One region of the Lactobacillus juensis genome, then DNA from elsewhere that is predicted to be linked to it. Evidence: a T-box and tRNA genes for the amino acid it is inferred to sense, from the RefSeq annotation. Region 1 holds a T-box; the other holds one or more tRNA genes.

What was found. The T-box of region 1 lies ahead of leuS (leucine--tRNA ligase). A T-box ahead of a tRNA ligase gene usually reads a tRNA of that ligase, here a tRNA-Leu.
Region 2: it encodes a tRNA-Leu, which carries the amino acid that the T-box ahead of leuS (leucine--tRNA ligase) is inferred to sense. The anticodon was not compared.

Annotation. Positions count from the first base shown of each region.
Region 1 is NZ_BTTS01000001.1:3,505-13,644, forward strand. It holds gene metK (methionine adenosyltransferase) at 1-730, shown strand, start outside; gene AAA926_RS00060 (MFS transporter) at 760-2,214, shown strand; gene AAA926_RS00065 (tyrosine-protein phosphatase) at 2,352-3,098, shown strand; gene AAA926_RS00070 (cupin domain-containing protein) at 3,347-3,835, shown strand; gene AAA926_RS00075 (phosphatase PAP2 family protein) at 3,905-4,597, opposite strand; T-box leader at 4,624-4,815, shown strand; gene leuS (leucine--tRNA ligase) at 4,853-7,267, shown strand; gene AAA926_RS00085 (putative polysaccharide biosynthesis protein) at 7,363-9,006, shown strand; gene AAA926_RS00090 (pyridoxal phosphate-dependent aminotransferase) at 9,219-10,140, opposite strand, start outside.
Region 2 is NZ_BTTS01000001.1:801,903-823,569, forward strand. It holds gene gatB (Asp-tRNA(Asn)/Glu-tRNA(Gln) amidotransferase subunit GatB) at 1-191, opposite strand, end outside; gene gatA (Asp-tRNA(Asn)/Glu-tRNA(Gln) amidotransferase subunit GatA) at 195-1,634, opposite strand; gene gatC (Asp-tRNA(Asn)/Glu-tRNA(Gln) amidotransferase subunit GatC) at 1,634-1,936, opposite strand; gene AAA926_RS03820 (CamS family sex pheromone protein) at 1,951-3,090, opposite strand; gene ligA (NAD-dependent DNA ligase LigA) at 3,104-5,116, opposite strand; gene pcrA (DNA helicase PcrA) at 5,163-7,415, opposite strand; gene AAA926_RS03835 (glycoside hydrolase family 73 protein) at 7,496-8,143, opposite strand; tRNA gene AAA926_RS03840 (tRNA-Leu) at 8,308-8,393, opposite strand; gene AAA926_RS03845 (ABC transporter ATP-binding protein) at 8,466-10,217, opposite strand; gene AAA926_RS03850 (MarR family winged helix-turn-helix transcriptional regulator) at 10,297-10,977, opposite strand; gene AAA926_RS03855 (SprT family protein) at 11,085-11,549, opposite strand; gene AAA926_RS03860 (glycosyltransferase family 32 protein) at 11,551-12,249, opposite strand; gene AAA926_RS03865 (oligosaccharide flippase family protein) at 12,253-13,683, opposite strand; gene AAA926_RS03870 (CDP-glycerol glycerophosphotransferase family protein) at 13,680-14,828, opposite strand; gene AAA926_RS03875 (FAD-dependent oxidoreductase) at 15,305-16,786, opposite strand; gene AAA926_RS03880 (SLC13 family permease) at 16,797-18,077, opposite strand; gene AAA926_RS03885 (LysR family transcriptional regulator) at 18,254-19,168, shown strand; gene AAA926_RS03890 (hypothetical protein) at 19,271-19,438, opposite strand; gene AAA926_RS03895 (aldo/keto reductase) at 19,645-20,493, opposite strand; gene AAA926_RS03900 (CPBP family intramembrane glutamic endopeptidase) at 20,782-21,522, shown strand.

The DNA.
Region 1 (10,140 bases):
GAGACAGGTTGCTAAGCTACGCAAAGATGGTACTTTAACTTGGCTTAGACCCGATGCTAAGGCAGAAGTGACTGTTGAATATGATGAAAAACAAAAACCAACACGTGTAGATACCGTTGTTATTTCAACACAGACCGATGATCAGGTTTCAAACGAAGAGATTCGCCAAGCTATGATAGATTTGGCAATTAAAAAGGTAATACCTGCTAAATACCTTGATGAAAAGACCAAGTTTCTGATTAACCCATCAGGTCGCTTTGTTATTGGTGGACCTAAGGGTGATTCAGGACTGACTGGACGTAAAATTATTGTTGATACTTACGGTGGCTATGCTCGCCACGGTGGTGGTGCATTTTCTGGAAAGGATCCGACAAAGGTTGACCGCAGTGCCAGTTATGCTGCCAGATATGTGGCTAAAAATATTGTTGCTGCAGGCTTGGCTGATCGCTGTGAAGTTCAATTAGCTTATGCAATTGGTGTTGCTCATCCAGTTTCAGTTATGGTTGATACTGCCGGAACAGGTAAAGCAAGTGACGAACTCTTAACAAAAGCAGTACGTAAAGTCTTTGACTTGCGCCCCGCGGGAATAATTAAAATGCTTAATTTAAGGCGGCCAATTTATGAGCAAACAGCAGCTTACGGACACTTTGGCAGAACAGATATTGATTTACCATGGGAGAAAACTGATAAAGTTCAAGATCTTTTAAATTTTGTTCATGAAAATAAATAATTTTAGCAGCTAATGAAGGAGTTGTAATTGTGAAGAAGACAAATGTACGAGTAGTGATGATTGCGATTTTTATGACGACATTTATGACTGCCATCGAAGGTACAATCGTTTCTACTGCAATGCCGACAATTGTTTCTGATCTGAACGGATTGGAAATTATGAATTGGGTTGTTTCCATTTTTTTGTTTATGACTGCTGTATCAACTCCTTTATATGGCAAATTAGCTGACAGCTTTGGGCGTAAACCAATTTTTCTATTTGGAATAGCTCTTTTTGTGATTGGATCTGCTCTTTGCGGTCAGGCTCAGAATATGGTTGAATTAATTTTATTCCGTGTTATTCAGGGTCTGGGTTCTGGAGCCGTTCAACCGGTGGCTATGACCATAATTGCAGATTTATACAGTCTGGAAAAAAGAACAAAAATGCTGGGTCTAAATTCTGGTTTTTGGGGCGTAGCTTCAGTCATTGCTCCATTACTCGGTGGCTTTATCGTACAAAATCTTTCTTGGCATTGGGTTTTCTACATTAATGTGCCAATTGGTATCATTGCACTTTTATTAGTTGTCTTTTTCTTAAATGAACCAAAGAATAAGCAAAAGACAAAGCTTGATGTTAAAGGAACATTTTGGTTAGTTGTTTTGCTTTTAACCTTAATGTTTACACTACAAGATTTAGGTACTCTTAATCCTTTTATGCTTATTGCTTTAATTGTACTAATCATAGTCAGCGCAATTATCTTTTATCATGAAGAAAAGCGCGCGGATGATCCGATTATGCCACTGTCAATGCTCAAGGGCAAAGAGTTCTTGGCTGTTAATATGATTACCCTGCTTGTTGCCGGAGTAGTTATTGGCTTTGAATTTTATATTCCAACCTGGATGCAGGGGATTAATGGTACTTCTGCTACTATTGCAGGTTTTGCCGTAACTCCAAGCTCTGTTATGTGGGTTGTGGGTTCATTTTTGATCGGTGGCATGTTGAGTCGCTGGGGTGTAAGAAAAACCTTCTTTGGATTGCTTACAATCCTGCTGATTGCTGACTGCATGTTATTGCTTGTTCCTATTCATACTCCGTTTTGGGTCTTTTGTGTCATAGCAACTCTTAATGGCTTTTCCTTTGGTGGAGTTCTAACCGCTTCGCAAGTCAGGTCACAGGTTTTAGTTTCTAAAGAAAATATTGGTGTTGCCACTTCCTTTAACACTCTAATGAGGTATTTAGGTCAAACTATGATGGTTTCCATTTTTGGTATTACTTTTAATACTGTCGTGGCACATCAACTTGCAAAACATCCGAATTTGACACAAGGCATGATGAACAAAATAGTTTCATCAGCTAAAGCCCAAGAACTATCTGCGAACTTAATTCCACAATTGAGACAAGTACTTTTTAGTGCTTTAAAAGGCGTTTACTTCGTTTCGCTTGTTGCTATAATAATATCTGTTATTTTTAACTGTATTTATAAAAGCAAAGAGAATACTAATTAATATTTAAATTTATAACAGACCTGCCGGTTTATTTGCCAGCAGGTTTTTTATTTTAAAAATTTTTCATTAGTAGAAATATTTTGCCTTAAAAATTATAATAAGCAATATTAAACTTAATAAATAACTGGAGTAGAAAAATGGCAAGGGAAATTACTAATTGGCGTTCCTTAGGTGGTTACACTGGATTTGCAGAAAGAAAAGTAAAAGACGGTTTACTTTTTCGCTGTGGGCAATTGTATAACTTGACTCCTTATCAAAAAGAACAAGTACAAGATAAATATCAAATTAAGAGAGTTTTTGATTTTAGGGGCGAGGAAGAAAGAAAACAATTTCCGGATTATTTATGGTCCGGATTAGATTACGTTGTAATTGATGTTTTAAAAGATGCTCAGGTTAATCAAGCCAGTGTTGATGAAATTGTTTCTGGTAATAATCAGGCTGAAGAAGATATGCTTACCACCTATGAAGAATTAGCATTACAGAAATCTGCTCAAAATGGCTACCATCAATTTTTAATGACTATCGTAGATGATCCGGTTCCGACAGCATTTCATTGTTTTGCAGGCAAAGATCGCACAGGAGTGGCAGCAGCTTTAATTTTGAAAAGCCTGGGAGTAAGTAATGATCAAATCTTAACGGATTATCTAAAAACTATTGAAGCGCGCAAGCAGGAAAATCAGGAAATTTTGGACTACCTAAGAGACCAATTAACAAGTTCACAATTAAAAGATGTTGCTGTAGCTTTAACGGTTCAAAAGTCATATTTAGAACGGTATTTTTCTGCCATTAGGCAAAATTATGGGGATTTTGATAATTACCTGATTAATGGACTGAATTTACCGAGTGATTTTAAGAGCAAAATGAGGCAAATTTATTTAGTCTAAAATTTAAATAAACAAAAAGATGATATGTTCCTTGAATTTTGGCACCATACCACTTTTTAAGTTTTAGACTTCCTTCACTACTAATTTTGAATAATAGTTTCATACCAATATAAAGAATGTACAATATTAGTTTCAATAGAGATTGTTTACGTATAAAAAATTTTAGCTGACAAGCTGACAATAAAGACAAAGTGAGCTAAATTTATAATAAAGGAATTTAATTATTCGACATTTATTAAGGAGAAAAAATGCAAAGAGACGACTATATCAAAAATTTAAATCTTGAACCTCATCAAGAAGGTGGCTGGTTCAGGCAAGTTTATACTAGTGATGAACAGTTTTATGATGAAGACAGCAATGGGAATCGATTTTATTACACTTCAATATACTTTTTGCTTGATGATACGAGTTGTTCTCATTTTCACCGACTGAACCATGATGAAATGTGGTATTACCACGATGGAGAAGCGATTACTATTCATTGTATTTCTCCAGATGGTAAATATTCAGCTGTTAAGTTAGGCAAAAATGTTTCAGCTGGAGAATGTATGCAGTTTAAAGTTCCCAAACACACCATTTTTGCATCTGAAGTTACTAAACCAAACAGTTTTTGTTTAGTAAGTTGTGTTGTTTCACCAGGATTTGATTATCATGACTTTGAGATGCTTAAAAAAGCAGACTTATTAAAACAGTACCCCGGATATCAAGAGGTCATTGATCGCTTAGCAATTGACTGAGCTAAATTCTAAATTGAGGTAGCAAAAAAGAGTTCGAATTATCACTAATTGATAAGAACTCTTTTTTACTTAATAAATAGTACTTTGTGCTCTTTGATTTTCTAAATAATAATGGTAAAGGAAGGAATAGCCAATTAAAAGAAATGCAATTCCTTCTAAAAACCCGCCAACTACGTCAGAGGGGTAGTGAACATGGTTGAAAATCCTTGTATAACCAATTAATATTGGAAAGCAGGCCCAAATGATGCACAATACAGTTTTTATGGCTTTATTTTTAATTAATAAAATTGTTAAAACAATTAAAATTCCAAATAATGTGGCACTGCCAACGGAATGTCCTGATGGAAAACTGTAGCCGTGAGCGGCCACAAGGTGTTGGGTAAGCGGTCTGTGACGAGCTATTGCGTGTTTGATGATCCAGTTGTAACCATTAGCCGCAATCATTGTTCCAGCAGTAAAAAATGCATAAGCAAATTTTTTGCAAAATGCCAAAACAATTACCAAGATGATCGTTTCAATCATAATCACGTTAGTATTACCTAAATTGGTAAATGTAGTTGCAAATTTGATTGCGGCAGGATTGTTGTTGCAAATAATATTTATGACAGTTTGATCAAATTTTTGGATAAACTGATTTTCGGAAGCAACCAAAATTGCCCACGCTGCATAAGTAATCAAGAAGATTGTAGCAGGTACTATGGTGTCTCTTTTTGTTTGAATTGTTTTGTTCAAAAACTTTCTCCCCTTGTTTTTTTTATTCATTGTGGTAAATTATAATCATTATTGGTCAAAAAATAAAGATCAGGAACTAGTAGCAATTTTGTTTTTCTATAGAGAAGAGTCGGAAGGTGCAAGACTTGAAAAATAGATTGTGAACTGAGCCTGGAACAAATCTAACGTTTGCTATCCGCGTTAAGGGGCAAGAGGTGTCGCATCTTTGGTGCGGAACTTAGGTGGTACCGCGATTATTCGTCCTATGAAAAAAATTTCATAGGACTTTTTTTATGAGGTAAAAATATGTACAATCACAAAGTTGTTGAAAAGAAATGGCAGGATTACTGGGAAAAAAATCAAACATTTAAAACCGGTAATGACCCGAAAAAGAAAAATTATTATGTTTTAGATATGTTTCCTTTTCCATCTGGTAAAGGACTGCATGTGGGACACCCAGAAGGATACACAGCAACCGATATTGTTGCACGAATGAAACGTAGTCAAGGCTATAATGTGCTTCATCCAATGGGCTGGGATGCTTTTGGTCTGCCAACCGAGCAATATGCTCTTCAAACTGGACAAGACCCCGCTGTTGTTACTACTGAAAATATTGCTAATTTTAAACGGCAGCTCAATACTTTGGGTTTCTCCTATGATTGGAACAGGGAACTTGCCACTTGTGATCCAAAATATTACAAATGGACGCAATGGACTTTTGAGCAAATGTATAAAAATGGTTTGGCCTATGAGGCGGAAGCACCGGTTAACTGGTCACCTGATTTAGGTACAGTTGTTGCCAATGAAGATATTGTTGACGGTAAGACTGAACGTGGCGGCTACCCAATATATCGCCGTAACATGAAACAATGGATGTTGAGAATTACCAAATATGCTGATCGTCTTCTTGCAGGCTTGGACAATCTTGATTGGCCAGAAAACATTAAGGAAATGCAGCGGAACTGGATTGGTCGTTCAGTAGGTGCACAAATTACTTTTAAGGTTAAGAATTCCAATGAGACTTTTGACGTCTTTAGTACACGGCCAGACACTTTATTTGGTGCTACCTATGCTGTTTTAGCGCCTGAAAATAAATTAGTTCAGAAAATAATGACTGACGGTCATAAAGATGAAGTTAACGCCTATATTAAGCAAATTGAATCTAAGTCCGACCTTGAAAGGACAGATTTAAATAAAACTAAAACTGGAGTCTTTACAGGTGCCTATGCCATTAACCCTGTAAACAACCAAGAAATTCCTATTTGGATTGCCGATTACGTTCTTGGCAGTTATGGTACTGGTGCCGTAATGGCTGTTCCAGCTCATGACACTCGTGATTATGAGTTCGCTCAGAAATTCAATTTACCAATTAAGGCTGTAATAAAGGGTGGAGACATCTCAAAAGAGGCATATACAGGTGATGGTCCACATATTGAATCAGAGTTTTTAAATGGACTCAATATTGCAGATGCTAAAGAGAAAATTGTTGCCTGGCTCACTGAGCATCATGCTGGAGAGAAAAAAGTTAATTACAAGTTACGTGATTGGGAATTTAGTCGGCAGCGCTATTGGGGGGAGCCAATTCCAGTAATTCACTGGGAAGATGGAGAAACTACTTTAGTTCCTGAAGATGAATTGCCACTGGTTTTACCACACGCAACTGATATTAAGCCGTCAGGCACACCTGAAAGTCCTTTAGTAAACTTGAAAGACTGGGTTAATGTAGTTGATAAAAACGGCCGTAAGGGTAAACGTGAAACTAATACTATGCCTAACTGGGCAGGTTCTTCATGGTACTTCCTGCGCTTTGTTGACCCGCACAATGATAATAAATTAGCCGATTATGAAATGCTAAAGAAATGGATGCCAGTTGATCTTTATATTGGTGGCGCAGAACATGCTGTGCGGCATCTGCTTTATGCTAGATTTTGGAATATGGTTCTGTATGACTTAGGCGTTGTTCCAAATGAAGAGCCGTTCCAAAGATTATTCAATCAGGGATTAATCCTGAAAGATCATGATAAAATGTCCAAGTCGAAGGGTAATGTGGTTAACCCAGATGACGTGATCGATGAATATGGTGCAGACAGTCTAAGAATGTACGAAATGTTCATGGGACCTCTTGATGCTTCTATTGACTGGGATGATAATGGCCCTGCTTCAACCAAGAAGTTTTTAGACAGAGTTTGGCGCTTATTTGTTAACGATCTGGATCTCAAAGCTATTCCTCAAGAAAACATCGTAGAGGAGAACGACGGTACTTTAGATAAAATTTATAATGAAACTGTTAAAAAAGTAACTGAAGATTTTGATGATTTACACTTTAATACCGCAATTTCTCAATTAATGGTCTTTGTTAATGCCGCACAAAAAGCTAAAACTATTCCAAGAAAATATGCAGAAGGTTTCATTACCCTCTTGGCTCCAATTGCTCCTCATATGATGGAAGAAATTTGGCAAATATTTGGTCATGATGAATCTGTGACGTTTGCAAAATGGCCAGCCTATGACCCAGCTAAATTAGTTGAGTCGACTGTTGAAATTATGGTACAAGTTAATGGCAAATTGCGTGGGAATTTCACAGCTGCTGTTGATTTGGATAAAGATGAAGTTCAAAAGCAGGCACTGGCTCTGCCACACGTACAGAAGTTTTTGCAAGGCAAAGATGTAAAAAAGGTCATTGTTGTACCGAATAAAATTGTCAATATTGTAGCTAAATAAAGTTAATTTTTCCTAAAGTGCAAAGTATATTTGTTGTTAATTGCCTTTTTTCATTCACAATAATATAGTTAGTAAACTAGATTTAGGGAATATTAATGAGAGAAAATAATTTATCTGAAAAAAATACACAAAATACCTTCATTAAGGGCAGTGCATGGATGACTTTTGGCTCTATTACGTCACGTATTTTAGGAGCACTCTATATTATTCCATGGTTTTATTGGATGTCACCTTACGGCAATATTGCCAATGCATTAACTGCTAGAAGTTATAATATCTATAGTATTTTTATTTTAATATCTACAGCAGGTATTCCTGGTGCCGTTGCGAAACAGGTGGCAAAATATAATGCGCTTAATGAGTATGGTGTAGGACGTAAACTTTTTCATCGTGGTCTGATTTTGATGGTAATTTTGGGCATAATTTCTGCGACAATTATGTACTTTGCTTCGCCTTTTTTGGCTTCTAACGGCTCACAGATTGATCCCAGGCAGGTAAAAGTGATGCGTAGTCTGTCCTATGCTATCTTGATTATTCCTGTGTTAAGCATCATGAGAGGATATTTTCAGGGCTATGAGGATATGATGCCATCGGCCATGTCTCAGTTTGTGGAACAGTTGGCGCGAGTTATCTGGATGTTGTTAACTGCTTATGTAATTATGCAGGTGCAACACGGTAACTTTGTTGATGCTGTTGTGCAGTCAAATTTAGCTGCAGCCATCGGAGCAGTTTTTGGTATAGGTATTCTAGCCTGGTTCTTATTTTCAAGGCGTAACAAGCTTAATGAATTAGTTGAAAATTCTAATAATGAAATACAAGTTTCAACATCTGCACTTTTTGCAGAAATTATTGCTCAAGCAGTTCCGTTTATTATTATTGATGCTGGTATCCAGCTTTTTTATCTGGTGGATCAATATACCTTTCATCCTATGATTGCTAATTTAATTAATGCCTCTAATAATACAATTGAGACTTGGTATGCACTTTTTGCTCTTAATGCTAACAAACTGATTATGATTATTGTTTCTCTTGCCAGCGCGATGGCAGTGACAGCAATTCCTTTATTATCAGCAGCCCACACGAAGCACGACTTTAAAGGTATTTCTGATCAAATAGGCAATACTTTAGATCTATTTCTATTTGTCATGATTCCTGCCTCCTTTGGTATGGCAGCAATTTCTACACCAGTTTATACCATTTTTTATGGTTACGATAAATTAGGTTCAAATGTTTTATACCTTTCATCATTTACAGCAATTAGTTTAGGTTTATTCACTGTATTGATGGCGATTTTACAAGGCCTATCAGAAAATGGTCTTGCAATTAAATATTTAGTATTAGGACTAATTATTAAAATTTTGATGCAATATCCAATGATCTATTTGTTTAAGGTTTTTGGGCCCCTGATTGCTACTAATTTAGGGATGTTCGTTATTATCTTTATGGCCTTAAAACACCTTAAAGTTGGCTATAATTTCAACCAAGATCGAACAAGAAGACGTTTTATCGGAATTACTGCGTTTTCTGTAACCATGTTTTTAATTGTTTTGGCAGTAGAAAAAGGACTTGAATTGTTCTTGAATCCTGCAAGTAGTTTGCAGTCGCTAGTAATCGTTATTGTTGCTGTTGTTATAGGCTGTTTGTTCTACGGTTTTGCAGCAATTAAATCTGACCTGGCACAAAAGATACTGGGCGATAAAATTATTCCTATCTTAGAAAAATTGCATATTCATGCATAAGCAAAAAGCTAATACTAAAACTTGGTACCGTAGTAAAAACGGTATCAAGTTTTTTCTTTGGGCAAAATACATTTAGAACAATTTTATTAATGAACTTAAAAGTTAAATAAAAAACTCTTCGCTAACGGAATTAAAACTCAGTAAGCAAAGAGTTTATTAATTTAAACCTAAATATAATATTTATTTTATTGGCTTGAATTTTAGGCATGCAATTATTTATAATTCAAAGTATAGTCTACACAGTCAATAATCTTCTGCATACCTTCAAATAAAGCATCTTTTTCGGTAGATAGGGAAATTCTAAAGTATCTGTCTGAGTATTCCAAATCACTACCTTTGGCGACAATTACATGAAAGTGGTCTTCTAATAGCTTATAGTATAAATCAACATCTTTGATTTCATCGGGAATTTTAATAAAGATATACAGGCCTCCCAGATACTTAGAGGAAGCAAAATACTTACTTGTAGAAAGCAAATTAGTTAGTTTTTTACCTCTTTTTCCAATCTCTTCAATATGACGGGTATATTGATCTGGTTCTTCTAAAATTATTTCACCAATGAATTGACTAATAGTTGGGGCACTAAAAGTGATTCCCTCATTATAATAACCGTCACGCTCAATAATATCGGCAGGTGCAATCACATAGCCTAGACGTATTCCTGGGATAGCAAAAGTCTTGGAAAAACTGCTGACTAATATTTGATGAGAAATGTCAGTTGAGACTGGTTGATATTTGTAGGTGCTCGGATAGTCGCTATAAACATGATCATCAACTAGAAAAATGTTGTTTTCCTCACATAGTTTATTCAAGAAGTTACGGTCTGATTCTGATAAACTTGCGCCTGTAGGGTTATTAGGATAGTTAATGATAATAGCCTTAGTGTTTTGGTTTACTGCGTTTTTGATTTGGTCTTTTGGTAGTGCAAAATCGGGAGCCTCTGATTTCACTATCACTGGCTTTGCTCCCACTCCTGCAATTAAATTTAAATACGAAGGGAAAAAGGGGGCAATGACTATAATTTCATCACTTTGAGATTTGATGATTGACTTTAAGGATAAAAATGCACCATGTAAGCATGACACTGTGATTTGGATGTTATCTACATCAATATCTTTTATACCGTAATTCTCT
Region 2 (21,667 bases), 800 kb from region 1:
AATGCAACCATAATGCCTAAACGGTAAACGTCCTTGTTAACGTAAGGTAAAACACCCGGCATCGCCCAATCAATGACATTTGTTTCCGTGTTGGGTTTAGCACCATAACTTACTGGCGAAGGTGAAAAAATCTTACTTTTAGTTTTTAATTCAAAGTGAACTTCGAACCCAATTGTTGATTTAAAATTCATCAGTTAATCCTCCATTCCAGTTGGTGTTTTTTCATAAAACTTATTAGTTCTTTCGATAAAGTCAGCAACTTGGAAAATGCTGCCTTCATCAAAGCGTTTGGCCATAATCTGCAACCCTACAGGCATCCCGTCAACTAAACCAGCTGGAACGCTGGCAGCAGGAATTCCAGCTAAGTTGGCTGAAATTGTCAAGATATCGTTGTTGTACATTTTAATTGGGTCGGAAATTTCACTACCGATGCCGAAAGCAGGAGTTGTTGTCGTTGGTCCCACAATCACATCATTTTCAGCGAAAATCTTATCAAATTCGTCACAAATTAACGTTCTTACTTTAGATGCTTGTCTAAAGAAACGATCATAAGATCCAGCCGAAAGAGCAAAGGAACCCAGCATAATCCGGCGTTTAACTTCTTCGCCAAAGCCTTCTGAGCGCGACTTAACGTATACATCTAATAGGTTCTTAGTATCTTGAGCACGGTAGCCGTAGCGAATACCATCAAATCTTTGCAAGTTTGACGAAGCTTCACTTGAAGCAATGATGTAGTAGTCGGGAACTGCATATTTTGTTAAAGGTAAAGATACCTCGGTGATAATAGCACCTGCTTTTTCCAAAGCATCAATTTGTTCTTGAATTGCCTTGCGCATATCGCCATCTACTGCAGCCATATATTCTTTAACTACTGCTACATGCATACCCTTAACATCTTGACCAATGTACTTGGTAAAATCAGGCACTGCTCTAGTTGAAAGAGTAGAGTCGTGCTCGTCACTACCCGCAATAACATTCAGAACTTGAGCTGAAGTTTTTGCTCGCTTACTCATCACACCAATTTCATCTAGTGAAGAAGCAAATGCAATTAAACCCCAGCGAGAAACTCGACCATATGTTGGCTTAATACCAAAAATGCCGTTAAATGCAGAAGGCTGTCTGATTGAACCACCAGTGTCTGAACCTAAAGCAGCTACAACTTGTCCAGAAGCAACAGCAACAGCTGAACCGCCCGATGAACCACCCGGTACTTTGTCCAAATTCCACGGATTATGGGTGATGCCAAAGTATGAGTGTTCCGTAGAAGAACCCATCGCAAACTCATCCATGTTGGTTTTACCTACAAAAGTCACTTGCGCCTTTTTCAATCTTTCAATAACCGTCGCATCATACATCGGAATATAATTATCCAGAATGTGACTAGCTGCCGTTGTTTTAACACCGTTAGTAAGAATGTTGTCCTTAATGGCAATGGGAATACCAGCAAGTTTGTTTTGGTCAAAATCAAGATCACTTGCAGGTTTTGCATCCTCTTGAACAGTAATCCAAGCATTCAACTTGTCATCTGTTTTTTTAATATTATCAATTGTATCTTGCGCTAATTTGTCAGCAGACAAAGTTCCTTGGGCAAGCTTTTCATTTAAAGAGTCAATATCTTCATTTAAATAATTCATTACTCGTCCTCATCCTTATTAATAATTACTGGAACCTTAATGAAGCCATTGGCTTGGTCAGGAACATTTTTCATTAATTCATCTCTGTCTTGCCAGTGTTCAGGCTTATCTTCTCTAAAAACAGTATCGCGATCAACAACCTGCACTGTCTCCTTAACGCCATCGGTATTAACTTCTGACAATTGATCCGCCATATTAATAATCGAACTCATTTGTTCGGTTACTTTGCTGATATCTTTTTCATCGATTTCAAGTCGCGACAAAGTCGCAACGTGTTTAATTGTATCTTCTGTAATTTCCACGCAAATATACCTCCTTATTCGCCACCATAAATATGGACTTGATAACTACTATCCCCTGTTTCCTTGGCAACTAAAGCTTGGATGTCATTAACAGAGCCAATTTTAATTTCAATGGGCACGTTGCCAGCCAAATACTTCTTTGCAGTTGACAGAACCAGTCTCGTGAAACTTTGGATTTGCTCATACCCATAAAACTGGGTTGTAATTGAAATATTTTCCTGAGCCAATTTGCCATCTTCATATCGTAAAGTTGCCGTTACACCACTGATATTAGGGAAATAATTTTGAATAGATTCTTTAAAACTATTGAAACTGGAAGCATCACTGCTGTTGATCGCTTTTTTTCCACCAACTGTAGGTAAAACTTCAGACTGAGTATTAATAGTTTTCCATTTAGTTATTTTACTACTATTAGCAGTCGCTGTCCCGCTCAAAAAGTAAGTTCCGGCAACTAACGAGTCTTTGCTTTCCTTAGCAAAAAGTCCAACTGTAATTGGAATTTTCTTTAATGACTTCTTTTTTCGCAAACGAGCTACTACTTGTTCAGCAGCTTTTTGACCATATTGCTTTTGTTTAGCACGTGATATTTGGGCTTGATATTCAGGACCATCCTTTTTCTTTTGGTAGTAATCAATGGAATTAAGAGCAAGACCAACGCTAATACCACCAATACGATAATTTGAACCTGATCCTGTCAAAAAATCTTGTTCAAGTATTTCCTCTAAATAATATGGCTGATAATTTTTCTTAGTTCCAGCTGCAGGATTCAGACCATTGGGATTTGACTTTGACTTGCGTCCTAACCATTCGTTAACCATATTGGCAGATATATACTGACCTTCTTGAAATACGTAAGAATTGGTTGAATAAACACCCTTAGAAATCTGAACCAAGCCTCGTTCTAATTCTCTGGTATCCACAGAATTATCATTATTAGTTGCCGTTAAACCAGATATTGGGCTAGTTACATAGTGCCCGTTTTTTAGTAAAACAGTATAGCCATTATTACCAGTATCAGTAGTTTGATAAGTTTTAGAATTGGAATTAGAAGATGTTTTAGCATTATTCGCCAAGTCAGAATTTTTCAAGTTTCCACAAGCTGTTAAACTTAATGATATTCCTAAAAGCGCTAATATATGCAAGTATTTTTTCACTTTAAATGGTCCTTTATTTAACTTGAGCAATTGCTTCTTCCTCAGTCAATAATGGTACGCCCAGTTTCTGAGCCTTTGCGTATTTGGAACCAGCATCCTGACCATAAATGACATAGTCTGTTTTACCAGAAACAGAACTAGTTACTTTTGCACCCAAAGATTGTAATTTTTTAGTAAATTCACTTCTGGTATAGTGAGCCAAAGTCCCTGTTAAAACAACAGTCTTATCTTTAAAGTAATTATCTGGAATAGACTCAGTTTCTTCTGGACCAGCACCCAGATAATCCATATTAAGACCGCTGTTTTTAAGTTCATTGACTAACTCTACGACTTCATCCTGAGCAAAATAAGTTGTTAAAGATTCTGCAATTGTCATGCCTATTGTATCTATTGCAGCCACATCTTGCACGTCCGCTGCCATAATCTTTGCCATATTTTTAAACTTTTGTGCAATCAAACGTGCAGCTTTAGCACCAACATGATCAATACCCAGCCCTGTTAACAATAATTCCACTGAATTTCTTTTCGAATTATTTATTGCATTTAATAAATTGCTGATGGATTTATCTTTGAAATGATCTAGTTTTGCTAAATCAGATGCATTTAAATGATATAAATCAGCCACATTATGTACCAAATCGTTCTTAATTAGCTGTCGCACAATTTTGGGTCCTAAACCATCAATATTCATTGCAGGTCTTGAAGCAAAGTGAGTAATTCCTTCTTCAATTTGAGCGGGACAAGACGGATTAACGCAACGCAAAGCCACTTCATCTTTTAGATGAATCAGTTTTTCACCACACGATGGGCACTTTGTCGGAATTGGATACGGCTGGGCATCCTTAGGCCGTTTAGCTAGCACCACTTCTGAAATTTCAGGAATAATGTCACCCGCTTTATGCAGCATAACGGTATCACCAATACGAACATCTTTTTGTTGCAACAAATCGGCGTTATGCAAAACTGCATGAGAAACTGTGGTACCAGCAAGTTGCACAGGATCCATGATAGCAGTCGGCGTTACGACACCAGTACGACCAACGGTCCATTTGATTTCATGAACCACAGTTTCTTGCTCTTCTGGTGGGAACTTATAAGCTATTTCCCAACGAGGCACTTTAACCGTGTTTCCCAGTTCTTGTTGTAAATCCAGATCGTCAACTTTTAAGACGATACCATCAATGCCATAATCAAGTGAATTTCTTTTTGCAGTAAATTCATCAATAAAAGCAAAAATGTCAGACATTTTAGCAATTCTGCGCCCAGTTTGGTTGGTATGAAAACCAAGCTGAGTCATTTTTTCAATAGCCTGGTGTTGACTGGTAATTTCTGCTGGTGGATTAACCCAAGTATAAATAAACGTACTTAAATGACGATGCTTGGTAATACTGGCATCCAGTTGCCTCAAAGACCCAGCTGCAGCGTTACGCGGATTGGCAAAAGTTGTTTCTCCCTTTTCATCACGTTCTGCATTAAGCTTAGCAAAAGGCTCTTTGCCCATATAACATTCGCCCCGTACTTCCGTTGTCAATTTTTCAGGTAAAGTTTGGGGAATATCTGCAATATAGCGAGCATTAGGTGTAACGTCTTCACCTACTTGACCGTTACCTCTAGTGGAAGCTCTGGTTAATTTACCGTTAGTATATTCAAGTGCAATTGATAAACCGTCAATTTTTAATTCGACGTTATAAGCAACTTCATGACCAATCTGTTTTTGTACTCTGTCATCAAATTCTTGTAATTCTTCTTTTGAAAAGACATCACCCATTGATAACATCGGAATTTCGTGATTAACCTTAGCAAACTGATTGTCAATCTGACCCCCAACCTTTTGGGTAATTGAATCTTGCGACACCAGCTGCGGAAATTCCTGTTCAAGTTCAACTAAACGATTATAGTTTTTATCATACACATTATCTTCAACTTCAGGTGTGTCTTTTGTATAATATGCATTTGCCCATTCATCTAGCTTATCTCTTAGCGCAGAAACTTCTTTTCTGGCCTCATCAAGAGTTAAATCTGCCATTTTCTTCCTCCTGATTAAAAAATAGTATTTTTTACTTCTACTTTAATTATACCTTTTTAATTGGTGCAAATGCTGCTAGAAGCCGCTTAATTCCTTTGCCACTGAATGCAATATCTAGCTCCATGTCTTCGCCTTTACCATTAACCTTAGTTACAACGCCTCTTCCCCAAGACTTATGTTCTACTTGATCACCAACATTCCATCCCTTTTTCTCAGCTCCAACTGCACCAGCGGGTTTGATTTTAGGAGTGTAAACCTGTGCACGGGCTCGTTCATCGCTATTAGCAAAGGGAGCAGTTTGTGTCTGGTAATTGTCATTTGAAAAAGTAATTGGAACTGAATTTTCAATATCCAGATCATCTTGATCAATTTCTTCCAAAAATCTGGATGGCGGATTATTCTGCATCCGACCATACATCATACGCGAATATGCATTAGTTAAGAATAGTTCGCGCTTAGCTCTGGTAATTCCAACATATGCCAATCTACGTTCTTCTTCTAACTGGTCGTCTTCCATTAATGAACGTGATAAAGGAAAAAGTCCATCTTCCATCCCCACTAAAAAGACTACAGGAAATTCCAGTCCTTTGGCAGCGTGTAATGTCATTAATGCCACCTGATCATCATTATTAGCTAAATCATCTTGGTCACTTAAAAGAGAAACTTCCGCTAAAAAGTCACTAAGAGCATTTTCGGTCTCATCACTGTCATCATTTTCTTCATATTCATCATCAAAACGTTTCGTAACAGACAAAAATTCATCCAAGTTTTCTAGTCTAGTTTCAGCTTCAATTGTGTGTTCTGCCTTAAGAGCAGCTGTATAGCCAAAATCCTGCAGTATTTTTTCTGTTAGACCGGTAACGCTATGATCTTTAGCAAAATTAATCGCATCGCGTAGTTTAGCGCCAAAATCACTCAGTTTGGCCGCTGCCCGAGCAGTAACGCCCGACATATTAAGGTGATCAAAAGCTCCTAGAATCGACAAATTATTTTCACGGGCAAAATCTAGAAAACGTCTGACACTAACTGGTCCAATACCACGTTTAGGGGTATTAATAATGCGGTTAAAACTCATTGAATCGCTCGGATTAGCAACCAATTTCAGATAAGCCATAACATCCATGATTTCTTTTCTGTCATAGAACTTATGACCACCGACTATTTGGTAAGGCACGTTTGACTTTACGAATGACTCTTCGACCGTTCGAGACTGGGCATTAGTACGATATAATACCGCAAAATCATGGTAAGAACGTTTTTTCTCTTCTACCTCTTCTTGAATTTTAGCAATAATAAAGTGCGCTTCATCGTCGCCACTTTGAGCACGGTAGTAAGTTACTTTTGCTCCTTCACCTTGGTCTGTCCATAATTTTTTAGCCTTACGGTTGCTATTATTCTTAATGACTGCGTTAGCGGCAGACAAAATATGGCCAGTTGAACGGTAATTTTGCTCCAGTTTAACGGTTTGAACACCTGCATCATGATAATCTTTTTCAAAATTCATGATATTTTCCATATTAGCACCGCGCCAGCCATAGATAGACTGATCCGCGTCTCCCACAACGCAAATATTTTTATATTGTGCAGCTAATGCATGACACAATTCATATTGTGCCTGGTTGGTATCCTGGTATTCATCAACTAGCAAATAGCGAAACTTATTTTGATAATAATGCAAAACAGTAGGATCAGTTTTAAACAGAACTAAGGTCTGCATGATCAAATCATCAAAATCCATAATTTGATCATTCTTTAAGCGTTTTTGATATTCCTGATAAACTTGGGCAGTTACTTTTTCAAAAGGTGAAGAAGCGCTGGCAGAATATGCATCTGGAGTAAGTAAATCGTTTTTGCCATTAGAAATAGCAGATAAAATCCTGCGTGGTTCGTACATTTTAGGATTAATATTTTGTTCTTTTTGAATATGCTTAATTAAAGTAAGCTGTTCCGCCGAATCAGCAATAGAAAAATTACTGGTATAACCAATTTTTTCTGCATCTCGCCTTAATATTCGCACACAAAGAGCGTGAAAGGTAGACATCCAGATACTGTCAGCCTGTTGTCCCAATAATTTATGCTCACGCTCTCTCATTTCAGTGGCAGCCTTATTGGTAAAAGTGATAGCCAAAATATTCCACGGCGCAATTCCTTTTTCAGCAACAAGGTAAGCAATTCTTCTGGTTAAAACGGAAGTTTTCCCTGAACCTGCTCCTGCAACAACTAATAATGGTCCTTCAGTAATCTGCACTGCCTTTTTTTGCTGTGGATTTAAACCCGCTAAAATTGATTCTGCGCTCATTTTGAATTCTTTCACCCCAAAAATTTTTTAACTATTCTATTGTACCAAAAATCATGACCATATTTTGAGTTGATTGCATTCTATTTATCAAAACGTGCAAGATTGTATTCTTCGATTAACTTAATTAATTTGTCGGCATAATTGGGGTCTGTTGCGTAACCGTCTTTAACTAAAGCATGAGCCTGCGTTTGATAGTTCTTAGCAGCCAGAACGTGACGATATTGATTTGCATCCCAAGTTGTCCCCTTCTGAAATAGCCTGGCATGAGCCCTTATAGAAGCTTCATAGGAATCATAAATTTGAAAACGAGCTTTAACAACTACCCATTTATCTTTTTCAAACTCTTTGGTTTTTAGTACTGCCGAAGTATTAGGATTATTTCCTTTGACGCCAAATAGGTTATTGTATTTTTGTGAAAGGTCGCTTTTGCCATAATCACTTTCAAGGCAGGCCTGAGCAATCGTGATGCTTGGCAAGAGATCGAAGGATTTATCTACTTCTTTAGCTATCGGACCTATTTCTCTGATAAAAGCTTTATGTTGCCTGATGATCTTCTGCCTTGCCTGTTCTCGAGCAAGCTGCTCCTGTCTAATCTGCTCTGATTGAATTGCCTGTCTGCGATAATAACGAAAAGTTGCAAAAGCAATAATCAATAAAAATAGAATTATAAATGTTCGAATGATGATCGCTGTATTAGATAATTTTTTGCTTTTTCGTTTTCTCGCCATTTGTTTTCCCTTGCTTTAAAAATCTCTTCTTAAGTATAACCTCTCTTGAGTATAAATTATGCAATGTAATTAATTTTTAAAATAAAAGTAGTAAGCTAACATAACAATTTTGCTCATTTATAATTAAGTATACAAAAAAATGGAGCCAAAGCTCCATTAAAAAATGCGGGCAAGAAGACTCGAACTTCCACGATCTAAAAGCGATCACAAGATCCTTAGTCTTGCGCGTCTGCCATTCCGCCATGCCCGCAACACATTCAATACTATAACCCAAAATTAAATTTAACACAAGACTTTTCTTACTCATTTTGTCTAAAAAGGTTTAATCGACCATTTGCTCATTTACATACTTGGCATACAAACTGTGATTTTGCATTAATTCGTGGTGAGTACCATGACCTGTAATTTTACCGTTCTCTACAAAATAAATTTGATCAGCATTAACTATCGTAGCCAGGCGGTGTGCGATAACCAATGTGGTTCTATTGACCATTAGTTTATCAAGAGCTTGTTGCACCTTCCCCTCAGATTCTGAGTCCAGACTTGCCGTTGCTTCATCCAACATTAAGATTTTAGGATTACGCAAAAAGGCTCTGGCAATAGCTAAACGTTGTTTCTGACCACCAGATAGTTTAATTCCACGTTCACCAATTTCAGTTTCCATTTGATCAGGAAATTCACGCACAAATTGATCGGCGTATGCCAATGCAAGCCCATGCCAAAGATCATCGTCAGTCATATCTCTGGTCAAACCGTAAACCAAATTTTGCCGGATCGTTCCGGAAAAAATAGCACTGTTCTGAGAAACATAGCCTATTTGGGAGCGCCAATTTGCCAGGTCAATATCCTGAATATTTTCATCCCCAATAGTGAATTTGCCACTTTCAGGCTGATAAAAGCGTTCTAATAAGGCAAAAATGGTAGATTTGCCACCACCACTAGGTCCCACAAAGGCAATTACAGAGTTGGGTTTTGAAACAAATGAAATAGATTGTAAAACGGGTTCGTTTTTAACATAACTAAAACTAACGTTTTGTGCCGTCAACGTTTTATTACTCAAATCAAAAGTATGATGACTTAAATTCTTTTCAGGTTCAATTTGTAAAATTGCTTGTATGCGTTCAGTTGAACCCAAGGCTTTTTGTATCTGTGAAAAGAAAGTTGCAAAATTAGCAACTGGTGCAATCACGTTAAACAGATATAGCAAGAATGCTACAAGAGAACCACTGGTCAAAGAACCCTGACCTACGCGAATAATGCCAAATGCCAGAATGCCTGCAAAAGCCGCCATCATTAAAGTCATGATAATCGGCTGCAAAATAGCTTCAACACGAGCATCTAGTACGCCAATAGTAAAAATCTTCTTGATCCTGTGGTTTCCCGATTCTTGTTCATACTTTTCGCCATTACTGGATTTAATTAAACGTACTTCAGACAATTTTTCACTGACATCACCGTTAAATTTAGCTGTTTCTGACTGCAATTTACGACCAAGTCTCACCATAATGCGACCAATTGGCAATAAAATTACTACCACAATAGGAATTACAGTAAACATTAAGGTAGCCATTTGCCAATCCATCACAAATAAAATGATTAATGAGAAAAAGAGTTGTATTGCGCCAGTAATAAAGTTAGGAAATTGAGAAGCCAGCAAATCTTTAATAATTCCCGTATCATTAACCAAGCGAGAACTGCTTTCACCTACTTTGGTAACATCAAAATACGTAACAGGTAACTTTAAAAGATGTCCCCATAAGCGTTCCCGAAGGCTCTTAACTACGCTTTCACCAAAATAGCGCAGAACAAATCCTCCAAGTGTTCCTAAAATTAATTGTAGGACAAAAACAATGATAATAATAATTAAGCTCGAATAATTAAAGTTATCCCACTTGCTCGTATCCACTAATTCTCTTGTTAATAGTGGTAATACTAAATTTGCTACACTTGTGATCAGACTGAGAAACAGCCCAATTGCAAATAACGATTTTTTAACATTCAAACTTTTTAACAAGTTTAAAAAATCACTGAATTTAACACTTTGTGTTTTATCTTTAAGTGACTTGAATGCCATAAAAATACCGGCTTTCCTTAGTTAGACTAAATAAAAAAGTTTTTCAATAATTGAAAAACTCTTTATCTTATCTTGCTAATTATAATTCTTCATTTTCATTATGCCAGAATTTACCCCAAAAGTCCCGATCATATTTGTGCATTTTATCATAATTGTAACAATTTTTGGTAAAGTCACGTGATTCAAAGTCATGACGGCAGTGATGCTTCCTATACATGTGGCGACACATGTCTCGCATATCAGACTTGGAGAAGTCATGGTCTTCAGCATATTTACGCCATTTTTTAATCCTTTCCATGCGGTAAGCAGGATCAACAAAATCAGTGGCTTTTTCCTTAAAATCTTCATCCCAGCCAGCAGCAATTTTTTGCAGATATTGACCAAATTGCTCCTGCTCTTCCGCAGTCAAACCGGCAAAGAAAGGCTCGGTATCTTGCTTGTCTTTTAATTCAGCCAGCTTGGCAGCCTTTTCTTTCCCAGTTGCTGTTAGATAAACACGTTTAACTCGTTTGTCCTGCTCATCAACTTCACGTGAGATATCACCTTTTAGTTCCATTTTTTTCAATAATTCAGCTAAAGACCCTGGTTTTAAAGCCAAAATTTCAGCTAAATAGTTTTGGGTTAAACCGTCTTCAAGTTTTAAAACAGCCAATACCCGTTTTTGTCCCGATATCGGTTCTTTGTTTTGAAACATATAGTAACGACTAGCCCGCAAAATAAAATGAAGTTGTTTCATTAATTGATCACTTGTTTGACTCATAATTATACTCCTTTTATGTAATAAAAAGTTAGGTACCTAATATAATTTACAATTAAATTATAGTTTGGTACCTAACAATTTGTCAAACAAAATATGTTAATTAGCTTTTATTTAACTTCTTTATAACTGACTAATTTTAACCTACCGCCGCATCTACCACAGCCATAGCGACGTAAATTAATGCGCCGAACCCGCACAAACTGTTGTCCGCATATAGTGCAAACATACAAATATTTTGCTTTTCTTTTGCGTTTGAGACCTATGTCTGGGGCATATCGCGAACCACCTACTTTATCAAGCAAAATCTTGAAATCTTGATCTTTGTGGCAATATCCTTTATGAGTTAAGTGCAAATGATAATGTGTTAATTCATGCTTAATAATGCCAATCAATTCTTGATAATATTGCGGCACTAAAAAATGCGCATTAATTTCAATGTGGCGATCATCTAAATGATACCGACCACCAGTTGTTGTCATGCGCTTATTAATTTTTACTTGGTGCTTAAACTGTCTGCCAAAATACTTAAGAGAAACTTCTGCCACCAGGTTCTGTAATTCTTCTTCAGTCAGATTATCTGAAAACTTTGGCATATAGTGCTGCCTCTTTTTTCGTTTTGATCCTGACTTTTAAAGCCGTCACTATTTTTCTTTTCAGTGGCTTAGCTCCTTCCATCCATGTTCCGGTAAAAACATGGATGGTCTTTGACTGCGCAGAAGGATTACAAAGTACGCCATCCGGATAAACGTGTATACCGGTCTGCAATTGCTGCTCCTTGTTATTAGGCTGAGCACCATATTTATTTTTTAAAATGTCAGACACCGATACAGTATTGACTCCCGCCAATTGGTCCTGCTTATCAAATGTAAAATCTCGGTCATCATAATAAGAAAGCATGTCTTTAATCAGTGGATGACCTTTTTCAGCGCCAAATACTGCTGTAAAAGGATTATCCTTATTTTCAAAGCCGACAAAAGCTTTATTATTTAACAAATCGTGTAAATTATCCAAGACTAAAACATCCGTATCCATATAGATACCGCCCATTTCATAGACTGCTTTAGCTCGAATGTAATCTGAAACAAAGGCCCATTTTTTAGCTTGATATGCTTGTTCTACATATTTATTTTCGTGAATATCAAAGTTGTGTTCGTTCCATTCAATAATTTGATAATCCTGCAAGTGCTTTGACCAGGTCTTCATGCAACGCTGAATATTTTGTGGCTTAGGGTTACCCCCTACCCACACATAATGAATTATTTTGGGAATCATTTATTAACCTCTGGTAAAAAATTTTTTCAATAACAAAATTATGTCTTGATTAAAATCAAGTTTTAACAAAAACATTAACGTGATATATAAAACAAACATAATGATAGATTTGACTAGCATGTTCAGAAATGCTGATGAAAATAGTTGTGGCAGAAGCATCCCTGCTGCCAAAACAATAATCGCAATTAGGAAATATTTAGGAATTTCACGAAAAGAATATTTAAAATCATAGCCATCACGAACAATCCATAAACGCAAAAGCAAAACTATAAATTCTGTTATTAAAATTGCAATCATTGCTCCTGTTGCACCGTACAGTTGATCCAGAAAATAGCTTAATATTACTTCCAAGAAAGCACCAACTATGACAGGAATGGCATAATCTCGGTCTCGATGATTGGCAAGAGCAAATTGATTGGCAAAAACCCCACCAGTTGGAATCATTATGATAGTCAAAGTGAAGAAAAACATTAACGGCGTCATCGGGATAAATTTATGTCCAAAAAAGAAAGGCACAAATTCTTTAGTATTCGCCATAATAATAACTGCAAACAAAGTTCCCAGCATCACTGTCGCTTCCAGGGATTTTTTTAAAACTATCCGTTGTTCTTTTTTACCTTCACCCGCCATTTTAGGCATAATCACTAAGGAAATACTGGTTACAATTCCCAAAACCATGTTAGAAATTCTTTGGGAATTGTCATAAAAGGCAACCTGCGTCGAATTTTGAAAGAGGCCCAAGATAGGTTTATCGAGAGAAGTATAAATTTGGGTTGCAATTTGCGGAATCAAAAGGGTAATAATTGCTTTAACAGTCGCGCGATATTGGTAAAAATGTTTGACCGGCCCACCAACATAGCGGTGAATGTCAAACCAAAAAACAAATGACCCTAACATAGTTGAAACCGACATAATCAACATATACTTCCAAAGATCACCCGGATTTTTAACCCATAATAAAATCAATATAACAGATACTAGCTTAACGGCAGTATTTTTTAAAACCACCCGGCCAAAATCGGCCAGTCCCTGAAAGAACCAGGAAATATCCACTTGAGCTGAAATAAGATATGGCACCATTAATAACAAATATTGACCGTACTTAATATGGAAAAAACTGGTAACAGCAATCACTATCACTATTGTGACGAATCCAGCTATGGCCTGAAAGTACCACAATCCCCAAAACGCTTTGGTTAAATCTTGACCACTGCCAAAAGCTCTAATCTGCGAAATGGTCCTCATACCAATATATGACACAGACAGGGTACAGAATATCATTAAGAACTGAACAATATTATTCACATTACTATAAATACCATATGTTTTAGGGCCCAAAATTCGGGAAAGGTAAGGCACGGTTATTAGTGGTACTAATACCAAAAAAATTTGGTAAACCGCATTATATAGAATGTTTAAAAATGTTCTTTTCACAACTTACCCTCTATTTTTAACAATTTAAATACATTTTCACAGTTTGAATCGGTCTGCACTTCATTAGTTAGATTTAGCCAGTAGTGCCGCTTCTGACTGAATTGATCTGGCATTATAAGTGCCTTAATAAGTTCCTGCTGTGTTTTCACGCACACTCCAGGCACAATTTCTTCATAAGGTCCCATTAAAAGTCCCCGTTTTTTTTCGTATTGCCGCAAATAATTGGTAATAAATATGATTGGTTTGTCAATATTTAAATAATCAAAATAAATCGAAGAATAATCAGTAATTAAAAAGTCTGTATTACCTAAAAGTTCATACAAATCAATATCAAGTTGATACAAGTAGTCGTTATTGAGAAAGGCAATATTTGAAAAGTCACTTTGCAAGTGTTTAAAAAGGTTCATTTCATAAGGATGCAACTTTACTATTAAATACTGATGGTTCTTTTTTAAAGAATTATTCAGCTTCACAGCATCAAAATCAGATATTGTTAAGAAATTGCCCTGCTTAATCTGCGTCATAATTTGTCGATCATCCATTTCGTAGCGAAAAGTGGGCATGTAAATTCCAATTTGAGCGCCTTCATCTTCAGCTTTAAATAAGTCAGCTAATAATTTCTTTTTACTAATAGCAGGATTTTTCAAAGCGTCTAGACGAGGAAAACCAGTTTTTTGATATTTCTTAGCTTCAATCGCGCAACAAGCACTCATTAAACTTTCATATAAATCGCTGCTCGAGCACACGATATCCGCATTTTTTTGCCATAAATTAGCATTACGCTGATCAGTTTTGAGACTAGTATTATTAGCCATAAATCCCATGCGCTTGAGTGGAATACCATGCCAGAATTGAATATTGATTTGACTAGCATGAACTTTAAATGGTTGGTGTGTCGTTAACACAAACTTTGCTGCACCAATTTGGCGCCAAGTTTTTAAAGATAAATGTGAAGACGGCCAGGGCTCTACAAGGGTAACCTCGTATTCGGGATGATTCTTTTGCAAATATTTACCAAACAAATAACCATTTGACCCTGACCTACCTGCGCCATTAAGAATCACCACTTTATTATTTTGCACTGGTGTAAAACGAGCAATTAACTTCATTGCCGCTAAATATAAACGAAACAAAAAATTTTTCATTATTCAACTTCCCAATTTTTTACCTAGTATAAGGGTACAGAAAAAGCCTGAGAGAACTCAAGCTTTTTTGCTTTATTTTTTAGTTTTTTAATGATTCTAACTATATAGAACTCTCGAAATGCTTATACTTGTAATAAAAACCATTTTGCCAATTTAGTATCAATCTCATAGTTTCTGATTTATCAGGAACGGTTTCTGAAAAATTATTTGGCTCGTTATCAGCAAATGTTGCCACTGGACCAACAATTAATAAGTCCAATGTATGGCTAATTTTTATCTATTATAGTTTTTAAAGAAAAGTTTGATATTATAGTAGGACTTGTTCTATATTTCAAAATATTTTACAAATGTTATTTTTACTCTTGCGAAACTCTTAAAATTTAGAAAAACAAGAAGCCTGTCAGATAATTACTTTGACAGGCCCTTTTTGTTACAAAATTAAGTTTTTTATTGCATAAAACTAAGAAATAAAATTACTATTTAGCAGCATACTGACCTGCTAATCTCCCAAAGGTTTGAGCATGACTGCATGTTAAACCAGGGACTCTGTCTTCGTACGAACCCCAGAAAAATCCTCCTGAACAATTACCGGCAGCATACAAGCCTGGAATTGGTTGATTAGTACTATTAAGCACTTGCATGTACTTATTGATATGCAATCCATCTAAAGTTGCTAGTAAAATACCGCTAAACCACGCACCATAATATGGTGCACCTTCGATCGGCAGCAAACGTGATTTTTCCTTGCCGAAATCCTCATCTACACCTTTATGAGCCAGTTCATTATATCGAGCGACAGTCTTTTCTAATTGATCTTGAGGCAATTGCAGCTTTGTAGCCAGTTCAGAGATTGTATCTGCTTTTTGCACCAGACCTTCTTGAATCTTTTCTTCATTTTGTTTTTTGCGACCAGCTATCTCTTTATTCCCCGGCCAGCCAACACGGGAACAGCCTAAAGTATGAAACTCTTTTAAACGATTCATAGTTTCTTCATTCCAGATTAAAACTTCAATATTACCCGGCTGATGCATTAAAGCATTCATGTCAAACTGATAAGGCGCACTCTCATTGAAAAATCTTTGACCATTTAAGTTGACCTTTAAAAAGGGGAAGGACCCAATATTGTATTGATTATTTCTCCAGTCAATGTGATACGTGTCCTTGGTGTTTGTACCTACGGGAACGGCACCTCGATCAAAAATAATTGATGCTGCCTCATCATCCTTAACAGCTCCTACCTCTAGAGCCGCAATAATACCAGAACCATCATCACGAGGACTTTGGGTAAAGCAACATTTCTTCAAAATTGTAGGATTCCATTTTTGCAATAGTGCTTTATTGGCCCCATAACCTCCGGTACATAAAATAACGCCCTTTGTTGCACTTATTTCATAAACTTCATTTGTCTTAGTATCTTTTACCTGAACACCAACGATTTTTCCATCACTTGCAGTTAGTAAATGTTCAAGTTTAGTATTAAATCTATATTCAACACCTAATTTACGTGCGTAATCAATGAGGTAATTGCCATAATCCTTATCATCGGAGTGATCATCTTTAGTTACATGATGTTCAGTTGGAAAAGCCTTATTGATCAAGGTTTCATAATGCGCATCTTTTTCACTGTACAAATGTGCCCCATTTGGTTTTAGAACTTTTTCTTCCAGCCAATCCATGGTTTTACCAGAATTTTCTACCCATGTGCGTATTAAGGATTGGTCAACATTATCTTGGGTAAAAGCAGTTAAAAATTGTACTAAGTCTTCTTTGTCAATATGAACCCCCGCCTGATTTTGAGCTTTAGAATTTACTCCTCCAAGCCAGTGACGAAATAGGTGCTCGACCGTACTGCTTTTATCAATTACTAAAACTTTTGTTCCTGCTTCAGCTGCTGCCGTTGCAGCAAAACTACCTGAATTAGAGCCACCTACTACAATAATATCAAATTTATTTTTCATTTTTATCTCCTTATAACGGGTACATTAATTGTGTTACTACGCAGCCTAAAATACAAAGTATGACGGCTAGAGGTAATCCACACTTTAAAAAATCATTTAATTTATAACCACCTGCATCCATTATTAGTGGCAAACTATGCCCACCAATTGGTGTTAAGAAACTAAAAGAACTTGCGGTAGCAGCAGCCAGAACTGCCCCTCTGGGATCAAGTCCCATTCTTAAACAAGTCAGTGTCCACAAAGGTACCAAGATTGAAACAGCAGCTAAACCACCAATCAAATTTGCTATAATGATTGCCACTAAGAAAAACAGACCCATCATTAAAAATGGATTACTGATGCTCTTAGCAACGTTTGCCATAGCATTGCCTACCATTTTGCCGGCACCAGTAGCTTGTAAAGCATCAGCTAATCCCAGCATTCCAGCAATTAATAAAATAATATTCAAGTTTAAAGCATTTAGAGCTTCTTTATTACTTAAAACACCAGTTAATACCATCAGTAATGCACCTGCTAAGGCTATAATATATGAATCAACATGGATGTATGATGAAAAGATCATTAAAATTATGGTAACAGCACTAATTGAAATTCCTAAAATATTCTTACTTTTTGGTAAGACTTTCTCCTTTTTATTTTTTGAATACTCGGGGGAAGATTTTTTAAGATCATCATTGCTCTTATTCGGCAGCAATTTTGGGCCAATAAAAGTCATATAAAGAATAACGGCTACCAAAAAAGGTATTCTGGCAATCAAGAAATCGTTGATATTAACGGGAGCTTTAGCTCCTAACTTCATCATGACACTTGACCAAGACATATTTAAGGCACCTACGCCTAAAAACCAAGAGCCAGCGGCAGAAACCGCAGTGACTTCAAAGGGATATAAAATTTTACTTCTCGATAGACCAATATCGTCGCAAATGCCACAAAGTATCGGCAGCATAATAACTAAGGCAATTGTACCGTTTGATACTATGGCTAAAAGCGCTGCAATTATACAAGTAAAAAAGGTTAACAATCTTGGATTATCTTTAAATTTTTCGACAAATTTCGCGGCTGTTGTAATAAGCGTGGTTTTCTGTATTCCCTTTCCTATTACAAACATTGCAGCAAACAAAATTACGGATGTATTAGTAATATTTCCAAACGCTCTTTGAGGTGGTAATACTTGAAAAATTGCTAAAGCAAACATAACTATGACGCCAATTAATGAAATTGCAATTTTCCCAGAAATGAATGCTATAATAACGGCTAACATTATGAGTAATGTTATAGTCATTGGATTCATGATATTCTCCTTATCTTCTATGTAATTGAACTGAAAATTTTTTATTTTTACTACATCTCAATCACTGCCTTCGTTTTATTAAGATTGTTTTCGCTTACAGAATTGAGTTTATCATCGAGAAAATTGTATGATTAATATGAAAGAGAATAGATGTATAGCAAATTAGAATAAATAAAATGAACTCCACACAAATTAAATGCTTCCTATCCCTAGGAAAAACCTTAAATTTTACTCAAACAGCTCAGGAATTATATCTCGCGCAACCTACAGTATCTAAAAATATTCACAATTTAGAAAAAGAAATTGGAGTTACCTTGATATGGCATAATCATAGGCAAATTCAACTTACAAAAGAAGGACAATACTTTTATCAAATACTGTTAAAGTTGACAACTGAAATGGAAAATGCAATCAAAAAAATGCAAGATAGCAAAATAACTACTCTTCATACCATTTCAATTGGTTATTCGGGATTGCCTTTTGAAAAACAATTCTTGCCTATTTTTATTCAACTCATGCAACAGAGAAGCAAATGGAATATTGAACTTAAAGAAATCAGTCTAAGTCAGCCTGGAATTTTAGATAAAATAGCAAAACATGAAATTGATTTTATGATTTATCAGTCAGACTTTTTCGCACAAAATAGTCTGCCATACTCACCGATGATCGAAGCAGGTTTTTCGGTGATCATCCGTAGAGATAGTCCGCTGAAAAAATACGCTCAAGTGCCAATTTCTGCATTAAACAAAAAAATTTTTCTCTGGGATGGTAAGACTCCCTTATCTTCTGTAGCAAAATTAAAAAGAGCATTAAAAGAAAAAATTTCTGATAATGCTCTTGAAATTCAAATTATTCATAAAGTTTCGCTAGCTACAATGCTGGTTCAAGCAAAAGATGGCATCGCCATTGTCCCCAGTTTTGCCTATGATTACAATAATCAAGATGTGTTTTATCGCTATCTTGATTGGGATTATACAACTAAATATGGTCTGGGATATGTCAAAGAGAAAGAAAGCGCGCCTTATTTTAAGGACGTGATAATTAATATGCGCAAGGCAATAAATTTGATCAAAGAGAAATGGAATAATTAAACTTAAGTCTGATAGTATTTCTTAATTGTCACAACCATCAAAGTTGTTTTTTTATTTTACTAATTGTCTCGGTTTACTTGCAAACAAAATTTTTCCACTCTCTTATCCAGCATACGATTCAATATCAATAACCAAATCAGCTTGACCAATTAAACATAAATTATGTTCGACGATGATTATAGTTAAATCGCCTTCTGCAATTGTGTTTTGCAAAAAATCAATTAAATTTTGAATATTATATTCTTGTAAACCACTTGTGAGCTTATCCAAAATTAAAATTTTACTTGTTTATTTTATAAAAATTTGACTAATTTGGGACGTTGCAGTTTACCATCGAAAAAAGTATCTAAAGATTGATTCAACTTAATATAATTAAGACCTATTTTTAAAAACAGTCATTGGAGATTTAAGAGTAAGACAGCTTGCAGCTAAAAAGGTGTCCTAATTTTGGGGTTCACATCACCTTGCACTATTTTTTAATATATTGCTAGGGGCTCTTTATGATCGGGCTTCGGATAAGCTTGTTCCAAAACTTGTAAGTCTTCCGGAGTTAACTCAATATCTAACGCTTTCAGATTAGATAATAAGTGCTTTGAACTACTACTTTTTGGTATCGCCATAACATCTGGTTGTTGCATTACCCAAGCAAGCAAAATTTGATAAGGACTTGCCTCGTGTTTCTCAGCAACTTGTAAAACAGCCTCGTTTTTCATCATTGTGCTGCCCATTTTTGGTCCACGTCCTAAAGGACTATAAGCAATTAGTGGAACGTGATGCTCTCTTTGCCAAGGTAAAAGACTATATTCAATTCCCCTGGTTTCTAAATTATATAAGTCCTCATTAACTACACAATTTTGGCCTTCCGGCAGTTGCCATAATTCTTCCATATCATCGATGTCGAAGTTTGATACGCCCCAAGACCGAATTAGTCCTTCATCCTGCAGTGACTGCAGTTCTGAAACAGTCTCTGCCAGAGGTACCATACCGCGCCAATGATAAAGGTACAGATCCAAATAATCAGTTTGCAATCTTTTTAGACTGGCTTCTAAGCTTTGTCGCATTTTATGGCTAGAAGCATTTTGCGGCAAAACCTTGGAAATTAGGAATATTTGTGATCTTTGATAGGGCTTTAGCGCCTCAGCTACTAATTCTTCCGAACGACCGTTACCATACATTTCGGCTGTATCAATCACCTTTAAACCTACATTAAGTCCTGCTCGAATAGCTTTGATTTCCTCTTTTCTAACTTTGGGATTGTCCCCCACTTCCCAAGTTCCAATACCTAAAGCTGGCAAGACCTGATTATTGATAGTAACTTTTTTCATAAGTTGCCTCCTTATGTTTCCATCTTAAACTATTGTGCATATATGATTATTTAAATTTTAGCGTAAAACTCAATTTTATATAACCTACACTATAAATTTTCAAACCTAATATAATTAATTGTAACACTTGTTCCACTAGTCTCTATTTGTGCAAATCCACCTTTAAGTTGAAATATCAAAACATTAGCAAAAACTTAGGTAAAATCATATTGTATTATTTTTCACAAGCTTTGCGATTGTATTTTTTAGAGTGGCAATATAGAATCAAAAATAAAAAGGTGAATTTCAATGAAAAATAATTTAACAAATTCATTTCACTTATCTGGTAAAAAATGGTTACTAATATTATTAGCGAATATAATTGCCTACTGTTGTTTAATCATGCCTGGTATACAAGTGCCAGACTACTTGGTCTTTGATGAAAATCATCCCTCTTTAGCAGCTGCTTGTTTTCAATTGTTAATTGTAACCATTTTTTTAGTAATTCAAATAATCGGTGTACAAATTGCTACTGACAAAAGATGGCACCAATTATTTCATGTACCACATGCTAAAGAATGGCTTTGGATTCTTATCTTTTTTATCTTTGCCTATATCGTATCCGTTTTATCGGGAACTATTTCTCAAAAATTATTTGGCTCTGTTTCGGGTAATGCAGCTGCAGGATTGACTATGAAGACGCCTCATGTTTGGTTAATTTTCCTTTATCAACGCTTTAGCAGCGCTATCCAAATACTGGGTGAAGAATTCTTAGCGATTATGCCTTTATTAGCTGTAACCCAGTTAGCTAATTCTTACCATATGCCTCACCCTTTATTATGGGGTAATATTGTTTCGGCTTTAATATTTGCCCTACTGCACTTGTCAACTTATGACTACAATTTTGGTTATGTCATATTAGGATTGGCATTTACACGTCTAGTTTTAAATTGGGCTTTCATCAAAACCCATAATATTTGGGTCAGCTTTTTAGTCCACTTCTTATTTGATACATTAGCTTTCCTAATTTTATTGTTAGCGACAAAGTAGAAAAGTATTTTTGAATAAATTTAAAATCATAACTGAAATTTTTTAGGTTATGATTTTTATTTTCGCGCTAAATTAGATCTTCTTAGGAAAAAGAAATGATACTCAGTTAGAGGCTTAGATGCCTACTTTACGGCAACTCAATATT